One region of the Paenibacillus sp. JL3B1040 genome, then DNA from elsewhere that is predicted to be linked to it. Evidence: riboswitches for the same ligand, from Rfam matches in the RefSeq annotation. Region 1 holds a riboswitch; the other holds the start of a gene.
The links. A riboswitch is a leader RNA that binds a small molecule or an ion and turns the genes downstream of it on or off. The one in region 1 is predicted to bind cobalamin.

Region 1 (15,629 bases):
CCGTATCCCCGGCCAAGGTGAGCGAAATCGCCGGACTGACCGGGTACGAGGACGTGAAGTACTTCAGCCGGTTGTTCAAGAAGCATACGGGCAAGACGCCCAGCGAATTCCGCGAGGAGGCGCTGGGATACGATGCGGCTGGCGCTACGACGGGCGAGGGATAACCTGCCGATTCTACATCACCAGGGAAAAGAGGGGCGATTCATGATTTTATCGGGTCCATGGAGGCTGCAGCATTTTGATGTTGGGGAGAAACCGCCTTTGGAGCTGGCCGCTCCCGGGTTGGACGACCGCTTCTGGATCGAAGCGGACGTTCCGGGCGATGTCCATTCGGCGCTGCTGGAACGGGGCATCATCGAGCCTCCCTACTTCGGGCATAACGATGCGAAATGCCGCTGGATCGAGCGGAAAGAATGGTGGTACCGTACGGCGTTTGAGCTGGATGCCGAACCGGGAGAAGCGGAACGGATCGAGCTGGCGTTTACGGGACTGGACACCTTTGCAGCCGTTTACGTCAATGGCCATGAGATCGGCGCGTCCTCCAACATGTTCCGCACCTATACGTTCGATATCACGCGCATCGTCCGTGAGGGCCGGAATACGCTTGCGGTCCGGTTCGATCCGCTGTATCCGCATCACCGGGACAAAGAGCAGCTCGAATGGTCCTCCTATACGAAGGAGCGCCCCTGGCTCCGCAAGGCGGCCATGAACTTCGGCTGGGACTGGGGGCCGCGGATCGTGACGACCGGCATTTGGGGCCCGGTTCGGCTGGAACGCCGCAGACATGCGAAGCTGACCGGCGTATATGCCGCAACGTTGTCCGCGGCGGCGGGGGAAGCGGTCATCCGGGTAAGCGCCGAGGCGGAAGCGTACCGTTCCGGGACGACGGCGGTGGCCATCGCTAGGCTGCTGGATGCGGAGGGGAACGAGGTTGCGTCCGCCGAGCTTCCCGTTTTGGAAGAATGCGGGCGCGGGCCCTTATGGGGCGTTCAAGCGCGGCTGCGGGAAGTTTTTCCGAACGCTTTTCGAACGAAGGGGGCGGCGTCGGCCGAACTGCGGATCGCCCTGCCGCGTCTGTGGTGGACGCATGACTTGGGCGAGCCTTACTTGTACGCGCTGGAGGTGGCGCTGGTTGCCGGCGGTGAAGAGGTTGATCGCTATGAGCAGCCTTTTGGCATACGGACACTGGAGTTATCGCTGCAAAACCCCGACGGCAGTCCGTCGTTTGCTTTTATCCTTAATGGCATTAAGGTGTATGCCAAAGGAGCCAACTGGATTCCGGCCGATCATCTGATCGGATCGATTCCGGACTCCACCTACCGCGAATTGATCGCGATGGCCGCGGAAGGGCAAATGAACATGCTGCGCGTATGGGCGGGCGGCATCTACGAGAAGGACATTTTTTACGAGGAATGCGACCGGCGCGGCGTGCTGGTGTGGCAGGACTTCGCTTTTGCCAACGCGTTGTTCCCGGACTTCAACCACGATTTTATGGACAATGTGCGGCAGGAAATCATCGATAACGTCAAGCGGCTGCGGAACCGGGCCTCGCTTGCGCTTTGGTGCGGCAACAACGAAATCGACTGGTTGGTTGACATGAAGTCGGCTGCGGGTGAGATTACCGGACCGTTTTTCGGAGAGACGATTTATCATGAGCTGATTCCCGGACTGCTGGCCGAGCTGGATCCGCATCGCCCGTATTGGCCTTCGTCGCCGTATGGGGCCCGGGAGGGGTACGACGCCAACGATCCGAATCACGGGGACCGCCATAACTGGCAAGTGTGGCATGGGTCGGTATACCCGCGGATGCAAGGCGAGAAGCCGCTGTTGGATTACAGCATCGAAGGCGTTACGTTCAAGAATTTCAAAAAGGACTTAGCTTTGTTCAGCAGTGAGTTCGGAATGCATGCTTCGGCGAACCGATATACGCTGGAGAAAAACCTCCCGGAAGGTCAGTTTGCCTGGGGGAGCGCCGAGATGGCTTACCGCAACAAGGATACGAACCACCGCAAAGGGATATTGCTGATGGAAGGCTACACGGGGATTCCGCGCGATATCGAGGAATACATGAACTTCTCCATGCTGACCCAGGCCGAAGGACTGAAGTACGGAATCGAGCATTACCGCCGCCACCGTCATCGCAACAGCGGCGCGCTGGTGTGGCAGTTGAACGACAGTTGGCCGGGGACGAGTTGGTCGATGATCGATTACGAGCTGCTGCCGAAGGCCTCGTATTACTACGGCAAAACCTTCTTTCACCCCGTGCTCCTGTCGCTGGAGCATGAACCGGGCGAGCCGCTGCGCGTCTGGGTCGTCAACGATACGCTGGAGCCGTTGGAGGGGACAGTGACGTTAACGGTGCACCCCTTGGCCCTGGCCGGCGATCCGGCAGGGGCGCCCGGAGCCGCAGGGATCGGAGGCGGGTCTGCGGGGATGCTGGAGAGCGGGACGGGAGACCATGATGCGGGTGAGGGATCTGCGGAGATGATGCTGGGAGTCCGGGGAAGGGGAGGCGGACCTGCGGAGATGCCGGACACTCCTTCCGAAGGCGTTCGTCGGTTTTCATTTGTGGCGAAGATACCGCCGCAAACGGCGCTGCCGCTCGGGAGCCTGGAAGAGGCGGAGGCGTTGGCAGGAGCGGCGCCGGAGGAGGTGCTGGTGGAGCTAAGCGCCATCGGGTTCGCGGCGCCTGCGAACCGCTATTACCTGCGCGACCCGAAGGAGTTGCACCTGCCCGAGGCTGAGCTGGATGTGCGGGTCGACGAGGCGGAACAGACCGTCACGGTCACGGCCTCCGGCCGGGGGGCTGCCCGACTGGTCAAGATGGAGCTGCCGCTGGGCCGGGTCCGTTTCAGCGACAACTACTTTGACCTGCTGCCGGGCGAGAGCCGGACGGTATGCCTCCGGCATCCCGGCGGCTCGCCGCTGCCATGGGCGGAGCTGCGAGTCGGCGCTATGAATGCCGCGCGGCCGGGCAAGCGCTAGGGCGCAAGGGAGCGCAGGGCCCGAGGGCGCGCGGCCTAGCGTAGCGGCTGGCGTGGGCTTGCTGGCGGCCAGCCGCCGCCAAGCGGCCGGCGGCTTGGTCGACGCGCTGCGGCACGCCGCCCGGGGCCCGGCCTGCCTCGGCGCAGGGACGCCGCCGCCGTCGAGGCCGTGGGGCCCCGCGTCTCGGGGGCACTCGGGCAAGCCCCTCGCCGCTCGCGAAACGGAACGAGAGGACCTTATTGCGGCGAAAACCGCGGGTCCGCCAATCTAACGGAACGTAGAGACGCTATTGGGTTGATGTTTGCCTGATCCAAGGCAAATTCGCCCCAATAGCGTCCCGTGGTTCCGTTAGATTTTTTGTGCGCCCGTTTTTCGCCGAATAAGCGCACTACGTTCCGTTACGCTCGCCCGGCGTCCCGCCTCCGCCCCGCTCGACGTCCCGCCGCGGCGCCCTCCGAAACGGAGGTGAAATCGCCTTCCCGCCGAATTAAACCTCATGCTCGTAGAGGGCGATGCTTTCGATCTGGTTGATCGTTCGGCGCAATTCCCGGGCTTGTTCCCGGTGGATGTCGCCATTCACGTACATCAGGTTGATTTCCGCACGTTCGGCGTCCATGACCAGTAGCCGCAACTCTTCCTTCTGCGCTTCCGATTTCTCGTTAAATTGAGCCGATGCGCCTTTCAGGCGAGCGATGGCACGTTTGTAATTCAGGATGACGGATTGCAGGAGGTTGTCCGACTCGTTCCCTTTCTTCAGCCCCTGCAAATGCTCGAGCGCGGCTTGCATCGCCTGAAGCTGGATGTCCCGGCCTTCGGTCTTCATCGCGTAAGCTTTGTATTTGCGTTTCGCGCGCCGGAAGTCCCGCACCGCACTGTCGACCAAGAAGAAGAAGCGGGCCCGGCCGCTTTGCGACAGCTTCTCTTCCCGGAGGTCCAGCGCCTTCTCGAACGCTTCGAACATGTCTTTGTCCATGCTTCCGGCCTCCATCGCCTGTTGGATATAGCCGCGTTCCACCTTCAGTGCGGCTCGGCGCAACTCGGTGATTTTCCCGAGAATGGCCGGCCGATCCAGCCGGCGATTGCCCCATTGATCCAAGGAGGGCTGAAGCAGTCGGCTGTATTCGTCCATAAGCTGGTAGGCCGCCGCCTTGTTATCTTCGTTCATTTCCTCCTTGATCTTGCCCAGCGCAACCCGCAGCACGCGGGTACGGGCTTCGTTCATATCGATGAAATCCCCGGCTTCTTCGCCGGGCACGCCCCCCTTGCTGAGCATCGGCAAAAAGATCGTGGCCACAATCAACGTAAACAAGATAACGCCTGCCGCCAAAAACAAAATTAACGACCGTTCTGGAAACGGCCCTCCGCTGGCGACCACATAAGGGATGGATAATACCCCGGCCATCGTTACCGCGCCGCGGACCCCGGTCAGGGTCAGCAGCAGGCTGGCTTTTACGGTAGGTTTTTCAACCGTTTCCCCTTTGGCTTTCCGGTATTCATAAATGGCGAACAAGTGCGACCAAACGAAGCGGATAGCCAAAATCCCGACCCCGACGACGAGCACGTACCCGATTGCCAGGACATTGTCGATATTCGGATTATCGACGGTCGCCTGCATCGACGACGGGATGTTTAACCCGAGCAGCAGGAAGACGATCCCGTTGAGGATGAACAGCACGGTGGACCAGATATTTTCCGTCAGCACCTGTTCTTCGGCCAGCATCGTTTCCGTCCGCTCCCGCAGCAGCGAGTGCACGATACCGCCCACAACAACGGCAATAACGCCGGAAGCGTGCAGGAATTCCTCCGTGACGATAAAAATCAGGAACGGGGTCAGAATTTGCAGCAGCGAATGCAGCGTGGCGTCCTTAATCCCTTGCTTGAGCAGGGAGAACCGGATCCAGGTCATGATCAAGCTGAGCACCAGACCCAGCACGGCCCCGATCACAAACATATAGGAAAAATCAAACAAGGCCTCTCGCAGCGAAAAATATCCCGTCACGACCGCGGCAACCGCGTAGTTGAAGGCAACCAGGCCCGAGGCGTCGTTGATCAGCGATTCCCCTCGGACGAGATTCAGCACCTTTTCCGGGAGATGTATCCGCTTGGCAATCCCGTTGACGGCCACCGGATCGGTAGGAGACAGAATTGCGGCCAACGCAAAGGCCGCCGCCAGCGGAATGCCGGGAATTACCGCATGAATCAGGTAACCCCCTCCCAGCGTGGTCAGTACCACCAGAACGATCGCGTTCCCGAGTATCGCCCCGCGCATATTCCATAGCTGATCGCGGGGGAAATGCCTGCCGTCGTTGTACAACAGCGGAGCAACGAACAGCAGCAAAAACCATTCCGTCTCAAGTTCCAGCGAGAGCCCGTTAAAGGTTAAAGCGATGATGATCCCGAGCGCGATTTGCGTAAGCGCCGTGGGGATAAACGGGATATAGTGGCTGATGATGTTCGAGGCCACCAGACAGATGAGCAGCATAATCACGGTGATCAGTAAATCCATAAATGCAAACATCCTTCCGATAGTTCAGGCCCGAGGCCGATGGGGTAGTTGATATTAGCATATTTTATTATTTTAAACCGTAAGGAAATGCGAGTCCATTTTATGCAAAAAAACACCCTCCCGCAGTCACCAGCGGAAGGGCAGTTATGCCGCGCGATTGTCACAGGTCGTCGAACCCGTTGTCGTCGCCGACCTTGCCGTAATTGCGGGATTTGGCCTCAAAGAAGTCCGTTTTCGTCGCATTCAGCGCCTCGTCGGAGAACGGTTTGATCCACGGCATGCAGTTGATATCGACGCCTTGGTAGGCTTTGTCCAGGCCCATTAGCATCAAGCGTTTGTTGGCGATGTATTTGATGTAATCGGACAATTCGTTCAAGTCGATGCCTTGTACATTTTTCAGCGTATAGTGAGCCCAGTTCGTCTCGAGCTCTACCGCCCGGTCGATCGTGCGGTACGCATAGTCGATGTTTTCTTTCGTGTTCAGCTCCGGATAATCGATCAGCAACTGCTTGAATACCTCGGCGAAAAAGTAGCAGTGCTGGTTCTCATCCCGCTGAATGTACGAAATCATTTGACTTGTCCCCATCATCTTCTGGTCGCGCGCCAGATTGTAGAAGAACGCAAACGTGCTGTAGAAGAAAATCCCCTCGAGAATGAGGTCGGCGACCAGCGCTTCAAAAAACGACTGCGGCGTCGGTTCGTTGCGGAAGTTCTGATAGATGTCGGAGATAAACTTGTTGCGGTCCAGCAGCACCGGATCATGTTTCCAATATTCGAAAATCTCTTTCTGCTCCTGTTCGGACACGATCGAAGAGAGCACATAAGAATACGATTGATTGTGGACCACTTCCTGCTGCCCGATGATCGCCGAAATCGCCTCCAGCGAGGAGTCGGTGAAGTAGCGCTTCACATCGCCGACGAACATCGTTTGCATCGAGTCGAGCACCGCCAACAGCGAGATGTTGATCTTGAACGTGCGCTGCTCTTCCGAGTCGAGCAGGGCGAATTGCTGCGCGTCCTTGGCCATCGGGATCTCGTCCGCGATCCAATGGTTCAGCAGCAGCACTTTGTACAGCTTGTACATATGCGGCATGCGGATGTCGTTCCAGTTCAGGATGCCCGAGCATTCGCCGCCGATGATCCGCGTCGATTTATTCGGCGCTTCCGTATTAAAAATCGTTTGAAGTTGCATGGGATTTCGCTCCTTAAATATGTGATGGCGTAAGTTGAACGATGGCTGGAAAATGCAGTTTATGGGCCGCCGGGTTGAAATGCTCTTATTCCCCGCATGTATATATGCTCAAACGAGAGCGCATCCCAGCAGGGGACAGCGCCTCCGAGCACGCAGTGGCATTTCAACCGCCCCCTGCCGCTCTATCGTCACTTAACTAACTAATCTTTGCACCAGTAGTCAGTGCATCCCCGCAGGGGACAACGCCTCCTAGCACATAGTGGCATTACAAGCGCCTTTGCCGCTCTATCGTCACTTAACAAACTAATCTTTGCTCCGAAGTAAAGTGCATCCCCGCAGGGGACAACGCCTTCTAGCACGCAGTGGCATTACAAGCGCCTTTGCCGCTCTATCGTCACTTAACAAACTAATCTTTGCTCCGAAGTAAGCGCATCGCCGCAGGGGACAACGCCTTCTAGCACGCAGTGGCATTACAAGCGCCTTTGCCGCTCTATCGTCACTTAACTAACTAATCTTTGTTCCGAAGTAAGCGCATCCCCGCAGGGGACAACGCCTTCTAGCACGCAGTGGCATTTCAAGCACCTTTGCCGCTCTATCGTCACTTAACTAACTAATCTTTGCTCCGAAGTAAAGTGCATCCCCGAAGGGGACAACGAGGGTTACGCACGCTGTAGCACCATTTACCGCCACAGTCGCAGTCCCCGCCCCGCAGGAGCGCCGCAGTAGAGCGGGCCCGAAGGGCGAGAAGCGCTCCCGGCGCCTACGTCCCCCGGGTGCCTCGAAAGCAGCAGTCATGAGCAGCACGGTTTCCCAGGTGACCCGGGTGCGCCCAAAGTAAGACGTACCCGAAGGGGGAAAAGCGTTCCACGAGCCAACCTAAGCGTATCCCCGCAGGGGAGAGCGTGCAGGAGCGCCTCAGTCACTCCCACGTTCCCCCAGTTTGCGGGAGACCAGAGGGCAGCGGGCCCTTGGGCGCCCTCCCTTACGGTAAGGGAGGGGTGGGGAGGGTTGAGATCACGATGCGCACGACTCGCACTCCTCAATCGTCAGCGCCCGGCTGCGCACGTAATACGTCGACTTCAGCCCGGCTTTCCAGGCGTGCAGGTGCAACTCCAGGAACTCGGTGGCCTTGATGTCCGGGCGCACGTACAGGTTGAAGCTTTGCCCCTGGTCAACGTGGCGCTGGCGGGCGCCGGCCATGTCGATCGACCAGTGCTGATCGATCAGGAACGCCGTCTTGTAGTACCAGATCGTTTTTTCGGACAAGTCCGGCGCCGGGTTGGCGATCTTGTAGGTCGTCTTCTCCTCGTAGGAGAGCAGCTCGTACAGCGGATCGATGCTGGCGGTGGAGCCGGCGATGATCGAGGTCGATCCGTTTGGCGCGATCGCGAACATCCAAGCGTTGCGGACGCCGTTCTCGTGGACCTCCTTCTGCAGCTCGCGCCATTGTTCGGTCGTCACGTATTTGCCCTCGCGCGTGCCGTCAACATAACCGCGGGATTCGAAGTAATGCCCCGTCTCCCAGTCGGAGCCGGCGAATTTTGGATATTTGCCTTTTTCCTTGGCCAATTCCATGCTGGATTTGACCAGCAGGTAGTTGATTTTTTCGTAAAGCGCATCGTTGTACGCCACGGCCTCTTTGGACTCCCAGCGGATGCCTTCGAGCGCGAGCAGGTGATGCAGACCAAACGTGCCGAGCCCGATCGCCCGATATTGGCTGTTCGTGTATTGCGCCTGCAGCACTTCGATATTGTTGATGTCGATGACGTTGTCCAGCATGCGCGTCTGGATCGGCACCAGCCGTTCCAGCACGCCGGCCGGCACCGCACGAGCCAGGTGGATCGAGTTCAGGTTGCAGACAACGAAGTCGCCCGGGATTTTGGACACGACGATCCGGGTTTGCCCGTCCTTTGTCACCAGCTCCTCTTGCTCGACGACGGTCGGGGATTGGTTTTGCATAATTTCCGTACACAGGTTGGACGAGTATACCATCCCATGCGCGCGGTTCGGGTTGGCGCGGTTCACCGTATCGCGGTAGAACATGTACGGCGTACCGGTTTCCAACTGCGATTTCAGAATGCGCTTCATGATATCGATCGCCGGCATCGTGATGCGCGAGAGGGTAGGGTGGGCGACGGCCTCGGCGTATTTTTCGCGGAAGCTGCCTTTCCCGAACTCCTCATCATAGAAGTCCTCCAAACCCAGCGCGCGCCCGTTCTCGTCTTTCCAGCCCATCGTTTTCTTCACTTCATGCGGGCAGAACAGATTCCATTCGCCGCGGGCTTCGACCGCCTCCATGAACAGGTCGGGCAGGCAGACGCCGTGGAAAACGTCATGCGCGCGCATCCGCTCGTCCCCGTTGTTCAGCTTCAGGTCGAGGAAAGCGAGAATATCTTTATGAAAAACGTCCAGATAAACCGCGATCGCGCCTTTCCGCGTTCCGAGCTGGTCGACGCTGACGGCGGTGTTGTTCAACTGGCGGATCCAAGGGATAACGCCGGAGCTGGTGTTCTTGTGGCCGCGGATATCGGAGCCGCGGGCGCGGACCTTGCCGAGGTAGACGCCGATACCGCCGCCCATTTTGCTCAAACGGGCCACATCGGTGTTGGAGTCGAAAATGCCCTCAAGGGAGTCATCCACGGTATCGATGAAGCAACTGGACAGCTGGCCGGCTACTTTTTTACCGGCATTGGACATCGTTGGGGTCGCGGCGGTCATATAAATGTTGCTCATCGCCCAATACGCTTCCTTCACCAGCTCGAGGCGTTTCTCTTCCGGCTCCTTATGCATCAGGTACATGGCGATGACCATGTAGCGCTCCTGCGGCAGCTCCATCGTCCGTCCGTCGAAGTCGGTCGCCAGGTAACGTTCGGTTAACGTCAGCAGGCCGATATAGTCGAACAGCAAATCGCAGGACGGGGCGATCGTGCGGCCCAGTTCTTCGATTTGTTCTTTCGTGTAGCACTCGAGCAGTTCTTCGCGGTAAATGCCCAGCTTGCACAGCTCGGAGATCAGGTGGTAAAACGAGCCGTACGGCTCCTCCGGGTAAGCTTTGTAACGGCGGTTTACCGCCGCTTTTTTGTAGAGGGAAGTCAGCAGGGAGCGGGCGGCCGCGAATTTCCAATCCGGCTCGTCTTTGCTGACCAGCTCCAGGGCGGACATCGTAAAGGCGTTGCTGATCTCTTCGCCGGTCACCTCGTCGCGGCGGAGCTTGGCATTCACGCCGCGCAGCAGGCGCTCCTTATCGAGGTTATGTAGACCTTGCAAAATACGGTCGGCATATACGCCAAGGCGCTCGCCGTCAAACGCAAGCTGTCGGTTATTGGGTTTTGTCACTAGAGTAGGCATCGGATGAATCCTCGCTTTCCGTGAATTAAAGTAGGAAGAATGCTGTGAATGGCTGGCGTTACCGCAAAACTTGAATTTTCAAATTGCAGATAACAGGTGAAAAAAGGGGGCGCAAACCCGTTTGCGCTCCGTGATCAATATTGTCAAACTGTGACGAAGGTCACAGGGTTTTAATTATACCAGAAACTTCTATCGTTCGTGTTCAAAAAGTGAGTTTTTCAGCACCGAGAAAATGGGCTAGAAAGAGAACATGGACTCCCATAAGACGGCTTGTCCCTGCCGCAGACTTTGCTGAATATCGATCAGCCGCTGGTTGGAGCTCCCGCGATAGAGCAGGGAAGGGTCGCGAAGCTCCTCTACGAACCTTCCGTCAACCAGCACCTCGCAGCGCCGCAGCAGCTCATATTCGGGTGAGCCGGGGCGTTCTATTAATTCTTCATAGGTATAGCCGCTGTAGATCCAGATCGATACCGGCCCCGTTTCGGTAACCAGCCGGTCGATAAACCCGCTGACCTCGGCGGCGGAGAAGAAAGGATCCCCGCCAAGGATCGATAACCCGCTCAGCAGGGGATTATTTTTAATGTCATGAATGATTTCGGTTTCGCGCTCCAAGGTGAACGGTTCGCCGTAATCGAAGTTCCAGGTTTTGGGGCTGAAGCAGCCCTTGCAGTAATGACGGCAGCCGCTGATGAAAATCGCCGCCCTCAAGCCTTCGCCTTCATTAATGGATTCCGGGTAGTAGCCGCAAAGCTTCATACGTCGTGTTTGACCCGGTCGCGAACTTCCGCTTGCTTGGCGGCGTTAAACCGCGTTTGGAAGTCGCCGGTCAGGTAGCCGGTCACCCGGCGCAAACGGCGGATATGCACGTCGTTCTCGTGGCTGCCGCAGGAAGGGCAGGTCGCCCCGATGATCCCTTCGAAGCCGCAGGCCGAGCAGCGGTCGATCGGGTGGTTGATGCTGAAATAGCTGACCTGCTGCTGCAGGGCGTATTGCACGATTTTCAGGAACGCCGCCGGGTTGCTGCGGGCATTGCCGTTCAGCTCGATGTAAGAGATCGCCCCCGCGTTGCACAGCCCGTGAAACTTGGCCTCCAGCTCGATCTTTCGCGCGGCGCTGAGGTTATAGTAAACCGGGATATGGAACGAATTCGTGTAATACTCGCGGTCCACGACCCCCGGAATCGGACCGTATACCGCGCGGTCGCGCTTGGTGAACTTGCCGGACAGCCCCTCCGCCGGAGTGGCGAACAACGTGATGTTCAGGTTGTGGATATCGCTTTGGCGGTCGCAGTAATCGCGCATGTAGGCGATCAGGTCGTACGCTTTTTGATACACCGCTTCGTCCTCGCCGTGGTGCTTCCCGTACATCGCCTTCATGCATTCGGCCAGTCCGATGAATCCGATGGACAAGCTGCCGTGCTTCAGCAGGTCGCCGACGGTGTCGTCCGGTCCCAGCGCTTCGCCGCCTTCCCAAACGCCTTCGCGCATCATGAAATCCGAAGCTTTCGCTTTCTGCGAGGCCTGGATATGGAAGCGGTGCAGCAGCCCCTCCAGCGCGATATCCATGTAATGTGTCAGTTCGCGGTAGAAGCCGCGTTCGTCGGCCTCCTTGCGTTGGCCCAGCGCGATGCCGTGCTCCAGGCCCAGCTTAACGAGATTCAACGTATTAAAAGAAAGATTGCCCTTGCCGGACAGATGGTTCCGTCCGAACCGGTCGGCCAGCACCCGGGTGCGGCAGCCCATGGTGGCAAATTCCGTATCCGGGTCTGCCGGATCGTAATACATCAGGTTGAGCGGGGCGTCCAGGTTGGCGAAATTTGGATACAGCCGTTTGGCCGAGCATTCCGCCGCTTTCAGGAACAGGGAGTAGTTCGGTTCCCCGGGGTTCTGATTGACGCCTTGCTTGCACTTGAAAATCTGGATCGGAAAAATCGGCGTTTCCCCGCTGCCCAGCCCGCGCATCGTCGCGGTGAGCAGGGAGCTGATGACCAGCTGTCCTTCCGGCGAGGTGCAGGTGCCGTAGTTGATGCTGGTGAACGGGATTTGCCCGCCGGCCCGGCTCGACATCGTGTTCAGGTTATGGACCAGGCTTTCGGCCGCCTGCAGCGTTTCGCTTTCGGTTTCCTTCAGCGCGTAATGAAATGTTCTTGGATATTGCTCTCGCAGGTCGCTCCGGCTCATCGTGATGTTGCCCGAAACGGCGCTGGCATCGCCTTCCTCGAAATAATCCAGACCTTTGCGGAAGTACTTGGCGAACGATTTGGCGACGTACGGGGCGAGATCGAAGTCCAGCTTGTTCGCGGAGACGCCGCCGTATTGGGAGTTTTGCTGGGATTGGAAAATGATCGCCACCAGCGCCATCGCCGTCATGATCGAGGTCGGCGGACGTACGCTGCCGTTCCCGGTATTGAAGCCTTCGCGCAGCAGCTTGTCGAACGGGATGAAGATGCAGTTGGTCGTGCCGATGGCGTATTGGTCCAGGTCGTGAACGTAGACGACGTTGTCTTGAATTGCCTGCACCAATCGGGCCGGCATCACGAAATGGTTTGCGTACCATTTGGCATACTCGCTGCCGAATTTACTCATTTTGCCGGAGAAGCTCTCTCCGTTCAAGTTGGCGTTCTCGCGCAACACCTCGAGATTGCGGCTGTGCACGATTTCCTCGCCTAATTGAATGACTTCATCCAGCAAGGTGTCCCGGCCGGTATATGTATGGTTTAGCAATGCCATAACAAAGTTCTCCTCCCCATAAACTAAGCTTTTATTTCATATAAAAGAGCATGTCCAACCCGACGAGGGTGAACATGCCCGAATGCGCTGCATACAACGATGGGGTAGGGCACAGAAACAGAAGCCCTAAGTTCAGCGGCAAGCGGACACCATCCCTGTTCCTCGCAGGTTTTCCGTCGGTGTCTTCCAAACGGGCAGGTCTCCTGGCTTTCGGGGCGTTGCCGACGCCTTCCCGCAGCCGATGAATCAAGCCGCAGTGGCATAAATGTCGGTCGAACGGCTGGGCCTAAAAGACGAACAAGATGGAACCCTTCGTCTCCAGCGCCTAGCTACCGATTACAGTGGCGGGACCGCAGCGGACTTGCACCGCACTTCCCTTTTAAGGTCCGGCGGATTGTCCGCCGGATCACCCGTTCACACTATATTTTGTTGCGATGATCTAAGAATAGCCCAAGATGTTGTGTTTGTAAACGGGGGATTTGTGCTGAAAGTAGACTGAAAACAACGTGAAAATCTCCGAGCCGCACAGTGATGCGGAGAGCGGGGGACGAGGGGAAATTGTGAACATTTTAGAATGGGACCCGGGAACCAGGAGGATAGTTGGGGGGCTGCGCTTGAACGAGCGGCATTGGCTAACGGAACCTGAAGCCGCTATTTGTTCGTATTTCAGATGTCTCGATTTCTAACGGAACCCGAAGACCTTATTCCGGGCAAATGCCGCTGAATCTCCGCCATTTGAGGCCAATAAAGTCTCTGAGTTCCGTTACAGCGGGAAATCACCGGGGAATGAGTGAATAAGGGCGCTACGTTCCGTTAGAGGTCGGGCCTCTGTAACAAACTCCATGATTCGGTTGATCTTCAAGAGCAAGGACGGGTAGAATACGTATAGGAGGAAAACCGAGTCTACGGAGTTCATCCATATCCATACCAGGAAAGAAGGGACTAATATGGCTATCGCCGAAGTGACCGTCATTCCGATCGGAACGGGAAGCACCAGCCTGAGCGCTTATGTCGCCGAGTTGCATCGGGTACTGGAGAAGCAGAAGGGGATCACCTTTACCCTCACCTCAATGAGTACGATTATTGAAGGGCCGCTGGACGACGTGTTCGCCGCGATCCGCGCCATCCATGAAGCGCCGTTTCAGTCGGGGGCCGGCCGCGTGTCGACGTCGATCAAGATCGACGACCGCCGCGACAAAGCCAGCTCGTCGGAACAGAAGCTGCGCTCCGTTCGCGAGAAATTGTGATCTGCAAATTTCCAGAGATTTATGCTTGCATTATTTTCAAATCGGGGTATAATAAATTTTGTTCGCTAAAAACGAACCTGCTGGTGTAGCTCAGCTGGTAGAGCAACGCATTCGTAATGCGTAGGTCGGGGGTTCGAATCCCTTCACCAGCATACTTAATAAGGCAAGCGTAACGCGGCCTCCGAGGATTTCGGGGGCCGCGTTTTTTTGCGTGGAAAGGGACTTGATGGAGGAATAGGAACATTGAGAATCTAACGCTTGTAGGTAATGCTATTGGCTCCGAAACGAGGACATGCAAAATGTAACGCTTGGAGGAGAGCTTATTTCCCCGTTTTTAGTCAGAAGCAGGGCGATTTCGCATCCATAAGCGTGCTGGTCAGCGTTAGAGCCGAAACGCCCCTCTTTTCGCCCTAATAAGCACGCTTGCAAGCGTTAGTGCAAACAGGGCCTTAGGACGAAAGAAGTAAAAGCCCCACAATGATGACAAAGGTGGTCAAAAAACCGCCTTTTGCTAAGGCGTTCCAATCACCGATTTCAGCGCGATTCATTGAATCGGCAAAATTGATGAAGGGCTTTCGTTTATACTCTCCTAACTTATCTTTCTCTTGTTTTTCCCAGTCGTTCATTGTAGTCCCCCATAATTAACCCATCTGTATATAATTCAACCATCCTCGCAGCGATAGAATCAATACCCAAATAGACCGCACCGGGTGCGGTCTATTTCAAATCGTGTAAATAATGCGGAGTGGTATGCTATGCGTCGGATGTCTCCGGCCCGTTACTCCTCCCATTGGGAATGAAGGACATGGTGGCAAAAGTTTAGCTTTCGGTCTCGTGCTTATCGCAAAAATGAGTCAATTCTACCGATGCAATCATCTAAGATTCTGAAATCTCCCTGACATAGAATAGAACATACCTTAGCAAAGGGGAGAAGATGGTATGGCAAAAACGCTTTTGGATTACAACTCTACTGTAGTGACACCGGTCACGAATGGCGTGAATATTCCGATTCCGATTGTTGGCGGCGTGCAAATTGCGGCGGTTTCCGTGTTCATCGACCCGGCCGACCCCGCATCCTTGACCAACCGTGTCGAATTGAAGGCGACGATCGGTGTTGAGGCGCTGGCCGATACGCCAAATGTGCTGGTGCGCATCTGGAGAGCGGGCACCGAAATCTTCTATGGTCTGGTAGAATTGGAGGATGCCTTCAACGACTGGGGGCTCATCAATGTGCATATGGTCGAACATGCCCCGCTTGGAGTCCAAAACTATCAGCTGATCGTTGAAAATCAAGATAACAATAGCACAGCGAGAGTCGTAGGGCCGATTGTGTTCTCGGCCATGGCGATCGGCGGATAAGCCGATTGCCCGATTCCGTACCCTGAGTCCCCCTCCGGTAGCCTTAGCCGGAGGGGGATTTTCCGTATCTCAGCTTAATTAAATCCTCCATTGACGCGGAGGGTCTGTCCCGTAATCCAACGGGCTTTGTCGCTGACAAGGAGCTCGACCGCGTTAGCGATATCCTCCGGCTCGCCCAATCGGCCGAAGGCGTTCATGCGGCGATAAGAGTCAATCCGCTCCTCCGATTTCCCGTTTAGAAACAACTCGGTTGCAACTTGCCC
Region 2 (15,629 bases), 1.8 Mb from region 1:
TCCTGACCAGAACAGGTTGGCATAAGGCAGCAGCAGCGAAAACGGCGCCGTCCCGAGAATGGACACCCAAATGATGTTGCGCCGGCCGTAGCGGTCCGCCATCGGGCCGCCGAAAAACGTGCCGACCGCCGCCGCGGCCAAAAAGGCGAAGATGTACCATTGGGCCGTTTCCTTGGCTACGCCGTAGTGGTCCATGAGAAAAAACGAATAAAACGTCGAGATGCTGATCGAATACACGTTTTTGGAGAACAGCAGCAGGACCAGCACGGTGATGGCCAACAGGATCTTCCCTCGGCTGAGGCTGCTCTTCGACCGAGCGGCGCCGCCTGGGACCGCCGAACCGGCAGCGCGGGGCTTGCGCGGTTTCAGATCCTGAGCGCCATACCATTTTGCGACAAAGTACTGAATGACGATTGCCGCGACCGCTGCCAAGGCGAACCAGGCCACGCTAGTCTGACCCAAAGGGATAAAAATCAAAGCCGACATGATCGGTCCAAGCGAAGCGCCGATGTTCCCGCCGACCTGGAAAATGGATTGCGCCAGTCCTCGTCTCGGCCCCGCCGCCAGATAAGCGACCCGCGACGACTCGGGGTGAAATATCGACGACCCCAGTCCGATCGAGGTCACCGCCAGTAAAATCAAAGGATAACTGGGGGCAAACGCCAACATCACGATGCCCGCAAGCGTAAAGCATACCCCAAGCGGCAAAATGTAGGGCCGGGGCCGAACATCCGCATACAAACCTACCAACGGCTGAAACACGGAGGCTGTCATGTTCATGGCGAAGGAAATCCAGCCGATTTGGCCATAGGATAAGAGGAGCGATTCGCGCAAGACCGGAAACAAGGCGGGAATCGCCGATTGCATCGTATCGTTCAACAAATGCACGGTGCTGATCGCAAAAAGAATCGGGTACACCGTTAATGCGGGATTTGCCGTTTTAGCGGCAGCTGTCTGGTTCATCTTGACCTCGCTTCATTTATTTGTGTTATCGCTTACTATTTAGGAATAGACGTATCCGGATCCGATCCGAAGCGCTGATTGCGGTTTAACCCGTCAATAGCCTGAATGTCCTCCGTACTCAGCTCGAAGTCAAAGACATCGGCATTCTCGATGATCCGCGCCTCGCGCACCGATTTCGGAATCGTGACCACACCGAGCTGCAAATCCCAGCGCAAAATCACTTGGGCCACGGTTTTTCCGTATTTGGCGGCGATGCCTTTCAAGGTTTCGTGCTCCAGCAAATGACCTTGGCCCAGCGGCGACCAGGCTTCCAGCTGAATGGCTTGTTCCCGGCAATAGCGAAGCAACTCCTTTTGGGTCAAGTAAGGATGGAACTCCACTTGGTTGACGGCCGGCACGACCTTTGCTTCGGACAACAGGTCCTTCAAATGATGAACTTGAAAATTGCTGACGCCGATCGCGCGCACCTTGCCCTCGGCATACACTTTTTCGAGCGCACGCCACGTCTCCTTGTATTTCCCCTTTACCGGCCAATGCACCAGGAACAAGTCCAAATAGTCGAGACCCAGCCGCATCAGACTGTCGTCAAAAGACTTCAGCGTAGTCTCGTACCCCTGCTCCGAGTTCCAGACCTTCGACGTAATGAACAGCTCTTCTCTACGGAGACCGTTCTCCTGCAGCGCTTCCCGAACGCCTTGACCCACGCCTTCCTCATTGCGATAAGCGGAAGCGGTATCCACACTGCGGTATCCGGTGCGGATGGCCGATTTGACGGCCTGCACGACTTCATCGCCTTCTTTAGCCTTAAAGACGCCGAGACCCAGCCAAGGCATTTGAACCCCATTGTTTAACGTGACGGTTTCCTGCAAATGATTAGGCAAAGTAGACATGAGACGAGTCCTCCTTCATTCAGGCGATTTCTGGTAATATCCTACATCAAAAGCGCCGATCTGAACAGAGAACAAACGCAAAAGGCTGCCCGAAGGCAGCCTTGCGATGCTTGAGATGAAGGATAGTTGTAAGATCAGGCCGTTTCCCGTGACCGGCGGAGCTTTTGTCTGGCCCGGTACAGCAGGATTTTGAAATGGGACAACGAGATGCCCATCAGAGCCGCCGATTCCTGATAGGAAAATCCATGGACGTCGTACAGCAGCACCGCATGCTGCTGATTCGGCTGCAGCAGGGACAATCGCGCGTACAGCTCCCGGCGGTTTTCCTCGCCAAGCACGGATTTCTCCGGCGTATCGTCGCTCGGATAGCGGTGAAAAAATTCGTTTTCGTAAGATGACGAGCGGCTTTCCTTCCGCAGCAAGTCGATATACGCGTTGTGGGCGACGCGAAGCAGCCAGGCCTTGGCCCTCCTCCCCTCCGCCTCATGCAGGTGCATCAATGCCCGGCAAAACGTCTCCTGCATCAAATCCTCGGCGATATGCGAGTTGCGGCACATGCTATACAAATATCGATATACGTCATTTTTATATTCGCGGTAAAGCAAATCCATAGAACGCGACTTCATCGGTTGTTTCCTCACTTTCTCCCGGCTTTCAGGGCAAGGCTGTCTTTATCTTGCCTCGCTCCGTCCATTATGCCGAACAGAGTTTGCGTCCCGACTAAGAAATTGTTAAGTTTTCCTTAAGAATTTACTGCATTTTCCTTAAATCAAAAGACGCCTTGAAGGCGTCGTGGGCAAGTCCGGATGATATTTAAGCGCCGTCCCGCCGCAAACGGACCGTAAACGCAGTGCGATATTCGTTGCTGTCTGCGGAAATAACGCCTTGATGCAGATTGACGATATGCTTGGCGATCGCCAGGCCGATGCCGGAGCCGCCCGTCTGGGAAGCCCGCGACTTCTCAACGCGGTAGAAACGGTCGAATAGATGCGGCAAGTCCGCCGTCGGGATCGGGTCGCCGTAATTGACGACCTCCGTGACGATATCCTCGCCTTCCTGCCAGCCGCGGATGTCCAAATATTTGCCGTCGTGACCATAGCGGATCGCATTGGTAATCAGATTCTCGTACACTCTGCGAAGCTTGTCCCCGTCTGCCTGAACGTACAGCGGCCCCTGCAGATACAGCCGGCACTCCATTCCGTTCTCTTGCAACTGCCAGCCGAAATGGGCGGTCATCTGATGGAGCATCTCCGCGAGATTGATCCGCGTCATTTGCAGCCTCATTTCCTTGTTTTGCATCCGGGTATATTCGAACAAGTCCTGCAAGAGCTGCTTCAACCGAAGCGACTCCTCGTAAGCCATGCTGATGTAATATCGCAGCTCGACCTCGTCGCGGTAGCGATCCTCTTCGATCAGCCCCAAATAGCCGGTAATCGAAGTGAGCGGGGTCCGCAAATCATGGGATACGTTGGTAATCAGCTCGTTTTTCGTTTGCTCCGCCCGCCGCTCGTCTTCAATTGAAGTCCGCAGCCGATCGACCATCCGATTGATGTCGGTGGCAAGCTGACCTAATTGTCCGACATTCTCCACGGGGATTTTCCGCACGGAGCCGGCTTCGATTTTATGTACTTCCTCGATCAGCAGCTCCAAATACTTTTTCTCTTGGCGGCGCAGGCTGCGGCGGTAAAAATACAAGGAAAACAGCATGAGAATCGGCACGCCGGTCAAATAATACGCTTCCGGAAAGCCGATGTTCCGGTTGATCCACAAAATGAGCGTATAGAAAGTCACGCTCGGGAAGACGACGTAAAACATCCGCGCCAGCAAGATCAATAGGAATAGCGAAATTAACGAGGCGACGATGGTCCAAAGCAGCCAGGCCAAAAAACGCAAGCTAGCTCTCAATTTTGTAGCCAACCCCCCATACGGTACGGATCAGCTTCTCCCCGTCCATTTCCTTCTCCAGCTTGTCCCGGAGACGGCTGATGTGCACCGTCACGGAATTGCTGCTGTCCAGGTATTTATCCTTCCAGATCAGCTCGAAGATCTCCTCGGAACCGAACACCCGCCCGGGATGGCTGGCCAGCAAATACAAAATGCCGAATTCGATCGGCGTCAGCTTGAGCGGGTTGCCGTCCACCGTCGCCGTATGCGTCTCTTTGTCGATCGCCAGCGAAGCGATCCTGATGATATGTTCCTGCGGAGAATGCGGTGACCCTGGCGGCTGTGCCGCATAGGAGGAGCGGCGCAGCAGCGATTTCACGCGGGCGACCAGCTCCAACGGATTGAACGGCTTGACCATATAATCATCCGCTCCGGTCATCAGCCCGGTGATCTTGTCCATATCGCCGTCCTTGGCGCTGAGCATCAGGATCGGTGTCGTATGCGATTCACGGATTTTCATGCAGACGGAGATGCCGTCGAGCCCGGGGAGCATCACGTCAAGAATGACCAGATCCACCTCGTCCTGCTCGGTGATCTCCAGAGCCCGCAGGCCGTCCTCCGCCCTCAATACGTCATAACCTTCATTCGTTAAATATATTTCGATCAGTTTTGCGATTTTTTCATCATCATCGACAATTAAAATTCGTTTACCCATTAACCGAATCATCCTTTATTTGAGCTGGTTAGACACAAGCACAGTACCATCATACCATGTCTTGTGCCGCCAGATACAAATAAAAGGTTACAAAATGCACCGGTTATGGTTCCCAACTGTAAGGGGCGTGATCCGGAAGCAGGAGCTTCTCTCAAGCGCGCCAACCCTAGAGATTTTCCACTTCCACGCTGATGACGTGATCGATGGTGCGGAGAAAATGGTAGAGCTCCGTCGTATACTCCTTCTCCGAAGCGGTAATCACCATATCCACCCGCTGTCGACCTTCCTCCAAGTCCTTGATTTTCAGTCGCCTGATGCGGTGCTGGTTCGCTTTGGCCCCCCGCCCCCTTTCGTCCTTGCGCTCGATGATGCGAATCAGCTCGGTCACGTTCCCGTGGTCCTCCATGACGATTTTGATCGAAACATCGCGCTGGTTCAGTTTATAAGGTCCTATCCATTTCACGATATAAGGAATGAAATTCACCGCGAGAATCAGCAGGATGACCGTCAGGGCGGCTTCCAGATAAAATCCGGTGCCGATGGCGATCCCAATCCCGGATGCGGCCCAAATCATCGCTGCGGAGGTGAGGCCGGAAATCCCCTCGTTGCTCCGGCGCAAAATGGCCCCGGCTCCCAGAAAACCGATGCCGCTGACGATTTGCGCGGCCAACCGCATCGGATCCATGTTCGGGTGGTCCGGACCGGCGAATTTGGCGAATGCCTCGATGGATACGATCGTCACCAGACAGCTGGCGATACAGATAACCATACTCGTTTTGATGCCTAGCGGTTTTTGCTTCAATTGCCGATCGATTCCGATAAACAAACCGAACAATAGGGCCAGACATAGCTTAATCACCATTTCCAACTCGTTGTTCATGATGCGTCGCAACTCCTTCAATTATATAAGGTGAGTATAAATGTATTCGGCAGGCCGACGCAAATGGACACAGCAAAATAGCCTGAACCGTTTTAACACGGTTCAGGCTGTTCAGGCTAAGCCTCTTCTCAACAATACGTTACGGGATCAGAATCTCGCGGCCAGCTCGGCGGCGCGTTTCACGCCGTCCTGGATGATTTCCTCGGCGCGGTCCGGGAATTGGTTATGTCCCTCGACGACGACGGCTTCCGGATCGTTGATGCCCCAGAAGGCCAAGGTGTTCTTCACGTAGTTCAAGGACATTTCCAGCGCGCTCATCGGGCCTTCGGAATATACGCCGCCGCGCGCTTGCAGCAAAGCGACCTTCTTGCCGCCAACCAGGCCAACCGGACCTTGCTCCGTGTATTTGAACGTCTTGCCGGCTTGGTTCAGGTAGAACAGGTAAGTAAGCAGTTGCGCCGGAATCGTGAAGTTCCACAATGGGAACGCAAACACGACTTTATCGGCTTGCAAAAATTGCTCCAGGTAAGCGTTGGCCACGTCGGCGGCTTTTTGTTCCTCCGGGGTAGCCGGGATGCCTTTGCCGACTTTGAACAGGCCGTTTAGCATATCCAGGTCATAGTAAGGCAGATTTGCCTCGAACAGATTCAACTCGGTGACGGTGTCCTCGGGATGCGTTTCTTTGTAGGTTTGCAGGAAGCTTTCATACAGCTTCACGGTGGCGGATTGGTCCGCCGGGCGGTTGTTGGCTTTCACGAATAAAACTTGAGACATAAACGGTTTCCCTCCACATGAAAATTTTCTCTATCGTTATCTTCTTTCTTTTTCTTAGCTACTCATTATTCAACTGTAACTAATCTAACACTAGTTATAATAACGGGTAACTATCGCTTTGTCAATTACAGTTCCTTGATTTTTTTCCGGCGGACCTGCTCCGCCGCCGCAACCATTTGCCGCAGCGCTGCGACGGTTTCTTCTTGTCCCCTGGTTTTTAATCCGCAATCGGGGTTGACCCAAAACAGCTCCGGATCCAGCACCTGCAGCGCCCGCTCGATTAGAGCGACCATCTCCGCCTCCGACGGCACACGCGGGCTATGGATGTCGTAAACCCCAAGTCCGATCCCGAGCGGATACGTATGTTCCTCAAAGCTTTGGACCAACTCTCCATGGCTGCGCGAGGTCTCGATCGATATGACGTCGGCGTCCAGTGCGCGGATTTCTTCAAGGATATCGTCAAATTCACAGTAGCACATATGGGTATGAATTTGCGTCGTGTCCCTGACCGAAGACGTCGTCACCCGGAACGCCTTCACCGCCCAATCCAAATATTCCGCCCAATCCTTCCGCTTGAGCGGCAGCCCTTCGCGTAGCGCGGGTTCATCCACTTGGATCATTCCAATTCCGGCCTGTTCCAGCGCTTCGACTTCGCTGCGCAACGCCAAGGCAATTTGAAAGGCGACTTGCTCCCGAGACAAGTCGCTACGGACGAACGACCAGTTCAGGATGGTGATCGGTCCCGTCAACATGCCTTTAACCGGTTTGGTCGTAAGGCTTTGGGCATAGGCGGTTTCCTTGACGGTCATCGGACCGGCGAACTCGACATCCCCGTAAATCACCGGCGGTTTAACGCAACGCGTGCCGTACGACTGTACCCAGCCCCCCTGCGTAAAGGCAAAACCCGGCAGCTTCTCGCCGAAAAATTCCACCATATCGGTGCGCTCGAATTCGCCGTGAACCAGCACGTCGAGCCCGAGCTCTTCCTGAATCGCCACCCATTTGCGGATCTCCGCCTGGATGAACTCCTCGTACCTTTCCGGGCTCCATTCGCCTCTGCGCCATTTCTGGCGGGCAGCCCGAACCTCGGCAGTCTGCGGAAAGCTGCCGATCGTCGTCGTCGGCAGAAACGGCAGCCGCCACTTGGCCTGCTGCTTGCGGCGCCGTTCGGCGAACTCGCTGGCGCGGGCAGCCGGCGCTAGGGCGGCTTTATCCGCCGCCTCCCGCACCGCGGCGCGGCTGCGGGCCGGATCCGCGGCGAGCGCCGCCAGCGCGCGGCGGTTCTCCGCGAACCGCGCCTGCGCCGGCCCTTCCCCGCTTGCGGCCTCGCACAAGCTCGTCAGCTCCTCCAGTTTCTGCTCGGCAAACGCCAGCGCCTCGCGCAGCACCGATGCCAGCCGCTCTTCGCCGGCCGCGGATACCGGAACGTGCAGCAGACTGCAGGAAGGCTGCACGATAAGCTCGGGCTCCCCGGCTAAGACGCGAATCTCTTTCAGCAGGCTCAGCGCCTCGTCCAAATCCGCACGCCAAATATTCCGGCCATCGATGAGCCCCGCCCCCAACGTCTTGCCGGCGGGAAATCCGTAACGCCGCAGCGCTTCCAGATTGCCGTCCCGGCCATGGACGAAATCCAGCCCTAAGCCATGCACCGGCAATTCGGCGAGCGCCTCGTAACGTTCGACTGCATCGAAATAGGTTTGCAGCATGACCCGCAGCTTCGGCACTTCCCTAGCGATCGTCCGGTAGATGAAGCCAAGCCGGCGAACGTCCTCTTCGGTTAGAGAGACGACCAGCGCCGGTTCGTCAATCTGAACCCAAGCCGCGCCGACCGCTTCCAGCTCCCGCAGCACCTGTACGTATAACGGCAGCAAACGATCAATCCAAGCATCCACATCGCCCGCCGTTTCCCCTTTGGACAATTTCAACAAAGTGAACAACCCAAGCAGCACCGGTCTGCCTTCCACGCCCAGCTCCTGTTTGGCTTCCAAATAAGCCAGGAGCGGCCGGTTAACGGTCAGTCGCGGCTCTCTGGCCTCCAGCTCGGGCACGATATAATGGTAGTTGGTATTAAACCATTTGGTCATCTCGCTGGCTGCCGCCCGGTCGTTGCCCCGGGCGATGGCGTAATACAGATCCAGCGGCACCTTGTCGCCGTTCCAAGCGAATCGCTCCGGCACCAGACCAAACATCGTCGCCGTGTCCAATACGTGGTCGTAATAGGTAAAATCGCCGACCGGGATCACGCCGAGACCCCGATCCCGCTGCAGGCGAAGATGATCGAGTCGGATCGCGGTTAACCGGTCGTGCAGCTCATGCTCCGTGATGTTCCCCGCCCAATAGGCTTCGATATGTTTCTTCCATTCCCGTTGTTCTCCGATTCTGGGATATCCCAGATTTCCGCTAACTATATTTCCCATGATAATTTCCTCCCCATCGCTTAACTTATTTACGCCGAATCCACAACAAAAAAAGATCCCCGATAGCAGCATGGCTAAAGAGGACCTTCGATCATTCGTTCGATGGCTTGCATCTTTAACACCTCCCTATCTCCCGTAGGTACAGCAGTGCCGTCGAAATAGGCAGGTCTCCTGGCTTCGGCATCATCGCCGGATGCGGCCTTCCCGGTGATTGGATCACCAGTGGCAAATAAGCATCCGACTTCTCCGTTACAGTGGCGGGACCGCGCCGGCATCGCACCGGACTTCCCTTTTAAGTTCCGGCCATACATGGCCGGAAGCACCTATTTCCGCTATATTCGGTTTGGAATATACCTATCATCTTACTTCATGTCCCCATCGAATACAATACCAAACATATCGGAATGTAAGAATTTAAGGGACGGAGTTCGCAAAAGTCGACAACATTTTCGACAACATTCAAGTGATTAATATCACAATCCGACCCATTAACCCGTCGTACGATGAAATTAAGCAAACAAGAATGCCATGGGCTTACCCATAAACCCTAGAAAGAGGAATGTCTCATGAAATCACGGAACATCCCCAAGTGGTTGTTGCTTAGTTTGTCCGGCCTAGTCATGCTGGCGGCCGCCTGGTTTGCGTTCCCGAAGGAGGATGCCCGGGTCGATGAAGCCGCCCCGCACGAGGAAGCGCCGCATATCCATCATCCGCCCGTCGAGCCGGTCGTCCATCGCGAGGGGAAGACCGTACGCATCGAAATGACCGCGCAGCGGACCGACATAGAGATCTCCGAAGGCGTCTTTTACAATGCCTGGACATTCAACGGTACGGCGCCAGGTCCGGTCTTACGCGTGAAGCAGGGCGATCAGCTGGAGTTTACATTACAAAATATGGACCCGGAAATGCCGCATTCGATGGATTTCCACGCGGTCCACGCCGCCCCCAGCCGGAAGTTCGTCGAGGTTATGCCTGATGAGCAGGGAACGTTTACGTACCCCGCGAACACGCCCGGCGTATTCATGTACCACTGCGGAGCAAGTCCGGTGCTGCTTCATGTAGCCAACGGAATGTACGGGATGATTATCGTTGAACCGCAGGAAGGTTACCCCACGGATGCGAGTATCGACAAAGAGTATACCATCGTCCAAAGCGAATGGTATGCGGAGAACGATATGGACGCTTTTCAGCAAGGCAATCCGGAATATGTCGTATTTAACGGCGATGACTTCACTCTGAAAGAATATCCCCTCCTCGCCAAGGTCGGCGACAAAATCCGGCTATATGTCGTCAACGCCGGGCCGAATCACGTGTCCTCCTTCCATGTGGTTGGGACCACCTTTGATCGCGTGTATCTGGACGGCAACCCAAGCAACGTTCTGTACGGCATGCAAACCGTGTTGCTTCCGGCCGGGGGAGGCGCAGTTGTCGAGTTTACCGTCACGGAAGATGGCGATTATCCGATCCTCACCCATCAGTTGAACGACGCTTCCCTAGGAGCATCTGCCGTCCTGCGCGCTACCCGGGACGGATTGGATCATGGAGCGCCGGCTATGAGCCATTAAGCTGTGAAGTCCTAATTGTAAATTCATGAAAGAGGTGAAGCCCTATGGATCAACAAGACGCCAAAATCGTGGAACTGGACGTCCGAGAGCAGCTCCGAAACAAAATGGAGCCGTTCCAACTGATCATGGATACCGTAAAAACACTGGAAAAAGACGACATCTTCGTGCTGCACGCCACCTTCAAACCTACGCCGTTGCTTGGGTTTCTGAAAATGAAGGGCCTTGTCGGCAAATCAACCCAGCACGACAAAGAACATTGGGTAACCACGTTTGTCCACAAGAAAAATAAAGCCTGGCTGGAGGACGAAGGCGAGAATGCGCCAATGAAGCTACGCCGGTCCGAGCCGGCCGATGCGGCGAAGGCGGCCCCGGAAGCGTCGAGCCTGCCCGGCAAGTCCTCCGCTAACATCATCGAACTTGACAATCGCGGCCTTGAACCACCGCAGCCGATGGTACGTACGCTGGCCGCCCTGGACCGCTGCAAACCGGGCGACGAGGTGCATATTCACAACGACCGGGTACCGGTGTTTTTGATCGAGGAATTAAACGGTCTAGGCTGCACCTATACGGTGGAAGAACAACCGGACGGAAGCGCCAAAGTCCAAATCCGCAAACCTTAAGGAGGTGAACCCGATGCCGGCCATGTCCCGTCTGCCCTTTTTGTTCATCGTTACGGGAATCTTCGGATTCGTCCTGTTTCACGCCACCTCGCTGATGTCGCTCACGGGCTGGATCGGCGAGGATATACGCGGCCCGGCCGGCTGGTTCCAGGTCCACCTGTTCGTGCTGGGCTGGGCGACCATGCTGGCCATGGGCGCCGTCTATCAACTGATCAACGTGATTTTGCAGTCGAACATCTACAGCGAGCGGCTCGGGTACGTTCATTACGCGCTGTTCAGCGTAGGTCTGTTCGGACTGCTGTTCGGCTTCATCCAAGGCGATACGTATTGGATCGGCGGTTTTGCTACGCTCGCCTTCTCGGGCATCGTCCTGTTCGTCTGGAACCTGGCAGCTACGCTGCTGCGGGCCGGCACATGGAACCCGATCACGATCAGCACGGCCTGCGCGGTGCTGTATCTGCTGCTCACCGGTTTATCCGGGATGGCGATGGGCATCAACTTTGCGGTCGGTCTATATAACGATCTGCACGAAAATCTGTTTGGCACCCACATTTGGCTCGGTACATTGGGCTGGTTCGGACTGTTGATCACCGGATTCAGCTATAAGCTATTGCCGATGTTCTATTTGTCTCATGATTATCCGACCCGTTTGGAATACGTTGTCTTAGCGTTGTGGAATGCAGGAGTTCTGCTGGGCGCGGCTTCTTTCCTGTTCGGCTTGCCGGCAGGTTGCAAAGTCGCGGCGCTGCTGCTGATTGTTTTGGCCATTCTCGCTTACAATGCCCACCTGCTGCAAATCCGCAGGAAGCGGCACAAGCGCAGTCCGGGGGCGGGCATTGAGTGGACGGTAACCGGGAGCCAACTCCTTGCCATATTTGCCGTCATGTTCGCGGTACGGGCGCTCGTATCGCCCGAACATCTGCTGGACACCCGTACCGTGCTTACCGCCGGCTGGGTTTACTTAAGCTGCTGGGTCTCGTTTACAGTGCTTGGATACGTGTCCAAAATCGTGCCGTTCCTATGGTGGACCCACAAATACGGCAAACAGGCCGGCCGCCCGGGAACGCCGGTGCTGGCCGATCTGCTGGACGAGCGAAAAGCGAATCTCGGCTTAACTTTGATCCTTGGCGCAAATATGACCGTCCTTGTCGGCCTGGTTAGCGGTTCACAGGTTGTCATCGCGGCCGGAGGCGCCGTGTTGTCCATCGTATCCGTCGCTTACATTGCCTTGATCGCTTTGGTTTTTGCTCATTAACGACCATTCAAATCGGAGGTTGATTGCCATGAATAAAATTGAACAAATCCGCGAAAGTCTGCGTGAAGTTTACGACCCCGAGCTGGGCGTCAATATCGTCGATCTCGGGCTGGTTTACGATATTCGGGAAGATGAGGATCGCGTCTACATCCAAATGACCTTGACCACGCCGGGTTGCCCGATGCATGATACGATCGTCGGCGGCGTCCGATGGGTGCTTAACGATCAGTTGGGAATCCAGAACCCGGAAATCGATATCGTATGGGAGCCACGCTGGTCGCCGGAGCATATGTCGGAGGCGGCGAAGGAGCAGTTGGGGTATTTTTGATCCCGGGTTTGCGGCATCCTGCCCGCTGTCTTTGCAGGATAATCCCTTTTGCTCAGAGAGCGACAAAGCGCCAACCCCTATATCAAAAAAAGCTGGCGGCTCATCACAAGATGAGGCCGTCAGCTTTTTATTTCACAATAAAGGTGCCTTTCATTTCCTTATGGTTTTTGCCGCAAGAGATGTTGCAGGAAAACTCGAATGTCCCGGCTTGATCCGCCGTAAAGGTGATCGATTTGCCGCCGCGGACTTCCTTATTGTATCCTTTGATTTTCAGCGAATGCATGCCCTGCGTATTTTTCAGCGTAATCCGCACCGTGTCGCCCCGCTTGACCTTGATTTCCGTCAAGTCATATCCCGATGGGCTGGCATGAACGGTGAATGATTTAATCGGTCCTTTCGCTTCCGCCGCCGGCTCCGAACCGCCGATATAGCGCCCCGGGGCGTCGGCGCAAGCCGATAGCAGAAGCATCCCGCCAAGTAAGCAGACAACCGCAACCAGACGGTGATTCATCGGCTTCTCCCCCTTCTTCAACTAAGAGCTATTCTCAGTTTAGACCGGGGAGAGCCCCCGGCTTGTGATTTCTATCACAGTATCTGCAATCCACATCATTTCGCCTCATCAACCCCGCCGGTCGATCCACCCTTGTTCCAGAGCATATCGCGTCAATTGAACGCGGTTTTCCAAATGCAGCTTCTGTAAAATGTTTTTCAAATGGTTTTTCACCGTCTGGTCGGAAATGTGCAGCACCCCGGCGATTTCGCGATTGGTCATCCCCTGGGCCACCCAGCCGAGAATTTCCCGTTCGCGGGCGGTGAGCGGGGGGTGTTCTCCGCTTTCTTTTTTGTTCACCGGAAACTCCTGCAAAATACGCAAGGCCAGCTCACTGGACAAGGGCGCTTCATCGCTGGCGATGGCCCTTAAATACTCCAGCCACGTCCCGGGCTCCAAATTTTTAAGCAGGTACCCCTGCGCCCCTTGCTTCAGCGCTTCAAACAAATGGGCCGCGTCATCCGACACGGTGATCAGAACGATTTTCACGTAAGGGTAACGCAGCTTGATCTCGCGGGTTGTCTCCAGGCCGTCCTTGCCGGGCATGCGGATATCCATCAAGATCAAATCGGGCATCCACCGCTCCGTTTGGGCAATCGCCTCGTCCCCGTTTTCCGCGTAAGCAACGATTTCGAACGTTGCGTCCTCGGCCAAAATCTCCCCGATCGCCTCCCGCGCGTGCGGATGATCGTCAACGACCAAGACCCGAACTTTCATCGTCAATCCCTCCTCCCCTAATTTCGATCGTCGTACTTCCTTGCCGGGAGGTTATCTTCAGTTCCCAGCCCATCTCGTTTGCCCGCTCCCTTATAATCCGCAGGCCGTAACGGCCTTGATTCGCAGCCTCTTCCGGCATAAAACCGCATCCGCGATCGGCAATCTTCACGACGAAGTTCCGCGCATCCCCGGATGCCGCGATCTCGACGTCATGCACGCCCGCGTGCTTCGCCACGTTGATGACCGCTTCCCGCAGGCAGGATAACAGTTCCATCTTCGCCTTCGCCGGCCAGCGCGCTTCCTCCAGTTGCCAATCCAAACGCAAGGCAAGTTGCTGTTCGGCGGCAATCCGGCGAACGAGCGCAGCCATGGAAGCTTCCTCCGTTTCGCCTTCCTTCGAATCCGGCGGAATACGGAGGTCGGAAATCGCCTCCCGCACATATCGGTTCACTTCATGAATCGATTTGCGAAGCTCGTTCCAGTCGTAAGCTCCGCCAGCGGATTGCTGCTGACGTTCTGCTCGGTCCACCTTCACCGAGAGCAGGAATAAGGATTGGGCTATGCCGTCATGCAACTCCCGGGCAAGCTGCTCTCTCTGTTCCAGCCGGACTTTCAGCGCCCTTTCCCGCTGCAGTTCCTCCTGCATGCGTTCGAGATAGGCAAACCAGCGGTTCAGCAAGGTCATGCTCACCGCGAATAAAATAATCGGCGTCAATACATTGCCAAGTTCCATTGAAACATACGGCATGAGAAATTGGTGGCGTACCACTTCCCACACCCCGACCACCAGCGTCGGGACGATCAAAATCAGCCACTTCGTGAATTTGTAGGACATCATTTTTCCCCTTAAATCGTTTTCCATCGACTTAACTTTACATAACTCGGGGACCGAATGGCAAGATTTAGACCGAATTTTGAATCCTTTCGCTGGGTTGAGCCGTAAAAATAAAAAGCAAGGCGGAGTGCGATTCCGCCCTGCTATGCCATACGTGCGTTGCCTTACAGCATTTTTTTAATGTCGTCCTTGATCGCTTCGGATTGCGGTCCGAACACGACTTGGACTGCGCCTTTGCCGAGTCTCATGACGCCCGATGCGCCCAGCTGTTTCAAAGCGGCATCGTTGACCTGTTTATCGTCCTTGACGATGAGGCGAAGGCGGGTAATGCACGCATCCACGGACTCGATGTTATCCGGCCCGCCGATGTTGGCCAGAATTTTGGCCGAACGGTTGTCGCCGCCTGCCTTGCCTGTTCCGGCAGGGGTGTCCTCTGTCGCTTCGGCAATGTCCTCGGCGTCTTCGCGACCCGGGGTTTTCATATTGAACTTGACGATCATAAAGCGGAAGAGCGCATAGTAAACGACCGCCGTAACAAGACCTACCGGTATGAGCAGCAGCGGCTTGGTCGAAATTTGATAGTTGATCGCGTAATCGATGAATCCGGCGGAGAAGCCGAAACCAAGCTTCATACCCAGCGCATAAGTTACGTAAGCTGCGATCCCCGACAAAACCGCGTGAACGGCATAAAGCAACGGAGCGACGAACATAAAAGCAAATTCCAACGGCTCCGTAATCCCCGTCAGGAACGAAGCCAGCGCGGCTCCCAGAAAGATGGAGCTGACCATTTTGCGTCTTTCCGGTCTAGCCGTATGAATAATCGCAAAGGCTGCGGCCGGAAGACCAAACATCATGATCGGGAAGAAGCCGGTCATGAACATGCCTGCCGTTTTGTCGCCCGCGAAGAATCGATGCAGGTCGCCGTGAACCACTTGGCCGACCGCATCGGTAAAATCGCCAATTTGGAACCAGACGATCGAGTTAATGATGTGGTGAAGTCCAAACGGAATCAACAAACGGTTGGCAACGATATGAATGGCCGAACCGATACCACCCAAGCTGGTAACCCAATCGCCAAAGATATCCAGCGCGTTTTGGATCGGACCCCAAATCAAACCGAAGATCAAACCAACCACGACCATCGTCACCGCGGTGACCATCGGAACAAACCGTTTACCGCCGAAGAATCCTAACCAATCCGGCAGCTTGATATTGTGATACCGTTTGTAGAGATAG

Region 2: linked by a shared signal. The riboswitch ahead of metE (5-methyltetrahydropteroyltriglutamate--homocysteine S-methyltransferase) and the one ahead of ACZF99_RS03320 (anaerobic ribonucleoside triphosphate reductase) in region 1 are both predicted to bind cobalamin.

The regions. Positions count from the first base shown of each region.
Region 1 is NZ_CM169317.1:762,602-778,230, forward strand. Features, by position in the region: gene ACZF99_RS03290 (response regulator transcription factor) at 1-164, shown strand, start outside; gene ACZF99_RS03295 (beta-mannosidase) at 205-2,985, shown strand; gene ACZF99_RS03300 (Na+/H+ antiporter) at 3,473-5,491, opposite strand; gene ACZF99_RS03305 (ribonucleotide-diphosphate reductase subunit beta) at 5,652-6,683, opposite strand; gene ACZF99_RS03310 (ribonucleoside-diphosphate reductase subunit alpha) at 7,698-10,031, opposite strand; gene nrdG (anaerobic ribonucleoside-triphosphate reductase activating protein) at 10,269-10,787, opposite strand; gene ACZF99_RS03320 (anaerobic ribonucleoside triphosphate reductase) at 10,784-12,760, opposite strand; cobalamin riboswitch at 12,937-13,189, opposite strand; gene ACZF99_RS03325 (MTH1187 family thiamine-binding protein) at 13,708-14,007, shown strand; tRNA gene ACZF99_RS03330 (tRNA-Thr) at 14,087-14,159, shown strand; gene ACZF99_RS03335 (hypothetical protein) at 14,457-14,633, opposite strand; gene ACZF99_RS03340 (hypothetical protein) at 14,947-15,366, shown strand; gene ACZF99_RS03345 (SDR family oxidoreductase) at 15,441-15,629, opposite strand, start outside.
Region 2 is NZ_CM169317.1:2,599,820-2,615,448, reverse strand. Features, by position in the region: gene ACZF99_RS11685 (MFS transporter) at 1-963, opposite strand, end outside; gene ACZF99_RS11680 (aldo/keto reductase) at 999-1,844, opposite strand; gene ACZF99_RS11675 (RNA polymerase sigma factor) at 1,988-2,479, opposite strand; gene ACZF99_RS11670 (sensor histidine kinase) at 2,667-3,758, opposite strand; gene ACZF99_RS11665 (response regulator transcription factor) at 3,748-4,452, opposite strand; gene ACZF99_RS11660 (MgtC/SapB family protein) at 4,619-5,332, opposite strand; gene ACZF99_RS11655 (FMN-dependent NADH-azoreductase) at 5,480-6,106, opposite strand; gene metE (5-methyltetrahydropteroyltriglutamate--homocysteine S-methyltransferase) at 6,232-8,523, opposite strand; cobalamin riboswitch at 8,668-8,865, opposite strand; gene ACZF99_RS11645 (multicopper oxidase domain-containing protein) at 9,090-10,088, shown strand; gene ACZF99_RS11640 (DUF2249 domain-containing protein) at 10,133-10,708, shown strand; gene ACZF99_RS11635 (hypothetical protein) at 10,722-11,963, shown strand; gene ACZF99_RS11630 (metal-sulfur cluster assembly factor) at 11,992-12,291, shown strand; gene ACZF99_RS11625 (cupredoxin domain-containing protein) at 12,419-12,802, opposite strand; gene ACZF99_RS11620 (response regulator) at 12,911-13,558, opposite strand; gene ACZF99_RS11615 (sensor histidine kinase) at 13,533-14,393, opposite strand; gene nagE (N-acetylglucosamine-specific PTS transporter subunit IIBC) at 14,558-15,629, opposite strand, start outside.